DNA from 2 places in the Pseudomonas sp. TE3644 genome. Region 1 is predicted to be linked to the other one. Evidence: predicted binding sites of a transcription regulator. Region 1 holds the regulator's gene; the other holds the start of a gene.
What was found. Region 1 encodes sigma-54, which starts transcription at its own class of promoters, with help from an activator protein. Its sites were predicted from a motif close to ANTGGCATNNANNTTGCTNT; they were not measured.

Region 2: glnK (P-II family nitrogen regulator) is a predicted target of sigma-54. The motif match lies at 1,489-1,508, and genes of this name have one in related genera.

The regions. Positions count from the first base shown of each region.
Region 1 is NZ_JBWBQF010000001.1:5,389,750-5,391,948, reverse strand. Features, by position in the region: gene ptsN (PTS IIA-like nitrogen regulatory protein PtsN) at 1-74, opposite strand, end outside; gene hpf (ribosome hibernation-promoting factor, HPF/YfiA family) at 87-395, opposite strand; gene ACZ9GA_RS23830 (RNA polymerase factor sigma-54) at 509-2,005, opposite strand; gene lptB (LPS export ABC transporter ATP-binding protein) at 2,198-2,199, opposite strand, start outside.
Region 2 is NZ_JBWBQF010000001.1:6,209,478-6,211,676, forward strand. Features, by position in the region: gene ACZ9GA_RS27555 (ammonium transporter) at 1-911, opposite strand, end outside; gene glnK (P-II family nitrogen regulator) at 948-1,286, opposite strand; gene ACZ9GA_RS27565 (accessory factor UbiK family protein) at 1,699-1,959, shown strand; gene ACZ9GA_RS27570 (LysR family transcriptional regulator) at 2,140-2,199, shown strand, end outside.

The sequences.
Region 1 (2,199 bases):
ACTTTTTTCTTGCTGCCGCCCGGCACGTTCACGAGGGAACGGCCGGGGGTCAGGATGTGTTCAAGTCGGATCATGGGTGGGGAGTGTCAGCGGGCAGTCGCGCCTTGCAGCAGACTCTGCTGTTTTTCCTTATGCTTTTTGAGTTGGCGATCAAGCTTGTCGGTCAGCAGGTCGATGGCCGCGTACATGTCGTCATGTTCCGCGTTGGCCACTACCTCACCGCCGGGTACGCGCAGGGTGGCCTCGATTTTCTGTTTCAGCTTCTCGACCTCCATGATGACCTGCACGTTGGTTATCTTGTCGAAATGGCGCTCCAATCGGTCGAGTTTCTCACCGATGTAAGTGCGCATGGCGTCGGTCACAACCAGTTGATGTCCACTGATGTTGACTTGCATACCGCTTTCTCCTTATTGCCAGTGCATAAAGAGACAGGTTGGATAACCTGCCACTGGAACGCTGTGGCACATCCGGTACGCCCACTGGCAGCGCCTTGACGCTGCCAGGAGGATCACATCAGCCGCTTGCGTTCGCTCGAAGGGGCGATCCCGAGGGATTCGCGGTACTTGGCGACAGTGCGGCGGGCGACCTGGATGCCTTGTGCCTCCAGTAAACCAGCGATCTTGCTGTCACTCAATGGCTTTTTCTGATTTTCGGCCGCAACCAGTTTCTTGATGATCGCGCGGATCGCCGTGGACGAGCATTCACCGCCCTCGGAGGTGCTGACGTGGCTGGAAAAAAAGTATTTCAGCTCGTAGATGCCGCGAGGGGTGTGCATGTATTTCTGGGTGGTTACCCGCGAAATGGTCGACTCGTGCATGCCCACCGCTTCGGCGATGTCGTGCAGCACCAGCGGCTTCATGGCTTCGTCGCCGTAGTCGAGGAAACCACGCTGGTGCTCGACGATCTGGCTGGCGACTTTCATCAGGGTTTCGTTGCGGCTTTGCAGGCTCTTGATGAACCAGCGGGCTTCCTGCAACTGGTTGCGCATGAAGGTGTTGTCGGCGCTGGTATCGGCACGGCGAACGAAGCCTGCGTACTGCGGGTTGACGCGCAGGCGCGGCACCGCTTCCTGGTTCAGCTCCACCAGCCAGCGGTCGCTGTCCTTGCGCACGATCACGTCGGGCACCACGTACTCGGCCTCGCTGGACTCGATCTGCGAGCCGGGGCGCGGGTTGAGGCTTTGCACCAGTTCGATGATCTGGCGCAGCTCGTCTTCCTTGAGCTTCATGCGGCGCATCAGCTGGCTGTAGTCACGGCTGCCCAGCAGGTCGATGTAGTCGGCCACCAGGCGCTGCGCTTCGGCCAGCCAAGGGGTCTTGGCGTGCATCTGGCGCAGTTGCAGCAGCAGGCACTCGCTGAGGTCGCGGGCACCGATGCCGGCTGGCTCGAATTGCTGGATGCGGTGCAGCACGGCTTCGACTTCGTCGAGCTCGATGTCCAGTTCCGGGTCGAACGAGTCGCAGATTTCCTGCAGGGTCTCGTCCAGGTATCCCTGGTTGTTGATGCAATCGATCAGGGTGACCGCGATCAGGCGATCGGTATCGGACATGGGCGCCAGGTTGAGTTGCCACAGCAGATGGCTTTGCAGGCTCTCGCCGGCCGACGTGCGGGTGGTGAAGTCCCATTCGTCGTCATCGTTGCTGGGCAGGCTGCTGGCGCTGGTCTGGTAGATGTCTTCCCACGCGGTGTCCACGGGAAGCTCGTTGGGAATGCGTTCGCTCCATTCACCGTCCTCGAGGTTGTCGACGGTGGGTGCCGAGGTTTCCTGGTAACTCGGTTCCTGGATTTCCGGCGTGACCTGCTGTTCGGCCTTGTCGGCCATGGGGTCACTGTTGTCGAAGTCGTCGCCTTCTTCCTGGCGCTCGAGCATCGGGTTGGATTCCAGGGCCTCTTGAATCTCCTGTTGGAGGTCCAGTGTGGAGAGCTGGAGGAGGCGGATGGCCTGTTGCAACTGCGGTGTCATCGTCAGTTGCTGGCCCATTCTTAGGACGAGCGATGGTTTCATGGCAGGGGCTTAACACCTTATTCGCCGGCGCAGAGCGCCATCCACTACAGGGCGCCGAGGCTTTCGGCTTTTGTCGTAAGCAAATTATATGCCTGAAACCGAAGTGTTTGCCTAGAGCGATGCCGCAATAAAACCCCCAATGGGGTTAAAAAAGTTGCGGCACGCCCAGGCAACCAGCCAACACCTCGCCTGTT
Region 2 (2,199 bases), 820 kb from region 1:
CCCAGTGCGCTAGGTTTGCCGTGGGTGACCCACTCGGCGAACATCCAGCCCAGTGCGGCAGCAGCGGTAGCGATCTGGGTCACCAGCATGGCCATGCCGGCGGTGCCGTTGGCAGCTGCGGCGGAACCGGCGTTGAAGCCGAACCAGCCTACCCACAGCATGGCGGCGCCCATCAGGGTGTAGCCCAGGTTGTGCGGGGCCATCGGGGTGGTCGGGAAGCCTTTGCGCTTGCCCAGTACCAGGCACGCTACCAGACCGGCGATACCGGCGTTGATGTGCACCACGGTGCCACCGGCGAAGTCCAGCACGCCCCAGTCACCCAGCAGCGAACCCGGGCCAGACCAGACCATGTGCGCAATCGGTGCGTACACCAGGGTGAACCAGATGCCCATGAACACCAGCATGGCCGAGAACTTCATACGCTCGGCGAAGGCACCCACGATCAGCGCCGGGGTGATGATGGCGAAGGTCATCTGGAAGGTGACGAACACGGCTTCAGGGATCAGCGCCGCAGGGCCAGTGATGCTGGCTGGGGTGATGCCCGCCAGGAAGGCCTTGGCCATGCCGCCGACGAAGGAGTTGTAGTTGACCACGCCTGCTTCCATACCGGTGGTATCGAACGCCAGGCTATAGCCGTAGATGGTCCACAGAATGCTGATCAGACCCGTGATGGCGAAGCACTGCATCATTACCGACAGGATGTTCTTGGAGCGGACCATGCCGCCGTAGAACAAGGCCAGGCCCGGGATGGTCATGAACAGCACCAGGGCGGTGGACGTCAGCATCCAGGCAGTGTCACCGGAGTTGAGTACGGGGGCGGCGGGGGCTGCCACCTCGTCGGCTGCCATCGCAAGCGTTGGCAAAACGAGGGACAAAAGGGCTCCTAGCCCTGCGAAACGACGCAGAGTCATGTTGTTATCTCCTGGGGCTTTGGGGTTTGGGGCGGCTTAGATCGCGTCGGTGTCGGTTTCGCCGGTACGGATGCGAATCGCCTGTTCCAGATTGACCACGAAAATCTTGCCGTCACCGATCTTGCCGGTGTTGGCGGCCTTGGTGATCGCCTCGATCACACGGTCAAGATCCTTGTCGTCGATGGCGACGTCGATCTTCACCTTGGGCAGGAAGTCGACCACGTATTCCGCGCCGCGATACAGCTCGGTGTGACCCTTCTGACGCCCGAAGCCTTTCACCTCGGTTACGGTAATGCCCTGCACGCCGATTTCGGACAACGACTCGCGTACATCGTCCAGTTTGAACGGCTTGATGATGGCAGTGACTAGCTTCATGAAACTCTCTCCCGAATTAGTGGACTTGCCCCAGGAAAACAAACCCAGCTCAAGTCTAAGCGCAGTGTCTGGCTTTGTAACGCGTCGTCGATCCTGCATCCCCTGACCGACCACCAGAACCGCTCCTGACGAAACTCTCCCCGCTCCGCCTGCGCACTGCATTCGTCACATCGACTGCATCAGTGCATGGGTCAATTGTGTCTAAGCAGAAAGCTTGCCATGTCCGCGCAACTCAACAAATTCGGCCTTTTTACCGCCACTGCCTGCCCCGTGCCCCTACCTGATCAACGGTTGCGCTCCATCCTGGTGCGCGATGAATCAGGGCAATGCGCAAAAACCGTGCGCCCGCCCTGCCACTGACTATAGACGGCTGCGTGTTACACTCCAGGCCATCAGATTCAGGAATTTCACCATGCTTGCGCCCAAAGCCTTCCTCGACGCCCTAGGCGACCACGCCTCGCGCCTGTTCAGCAGCGACACCAGCCAGCCGCGCGCCGAGCTGGAAAGCCAGTTCAAGGTGCTGCTGCAAAGCGGCTTCAGCAAACTGGACCTGGTCAGCCGCGACGAATTCGACAGCCAGATGGTCGTGCTGGCCCGCACCCGTGCGCGCCTGGAAGCGCTGGAAGCCAAGATGGCCGAGCTCGAAGCGCGCCTGACGCCCCCCACCGAATAACCTGAATCACGTAGCCGCTGCCGCAGGCTGCGCTGGCCCTATGCCTCGCTGGAAATCTCCCGAGTTCACACAGGCCAGCGCAGCCTGGCGGCAGCGGCTACAGGTGCCTGCACGTTGCGCGTTGCGGACTGGCGCCTCTACACTCCAGCCATCACGCGAATGGACTGGGGACAGGCGCCAATGAACCGCAATGAATTGCGCAAGGCCGACATCAACCTGATGGTGGTGTTCGAAACCTTG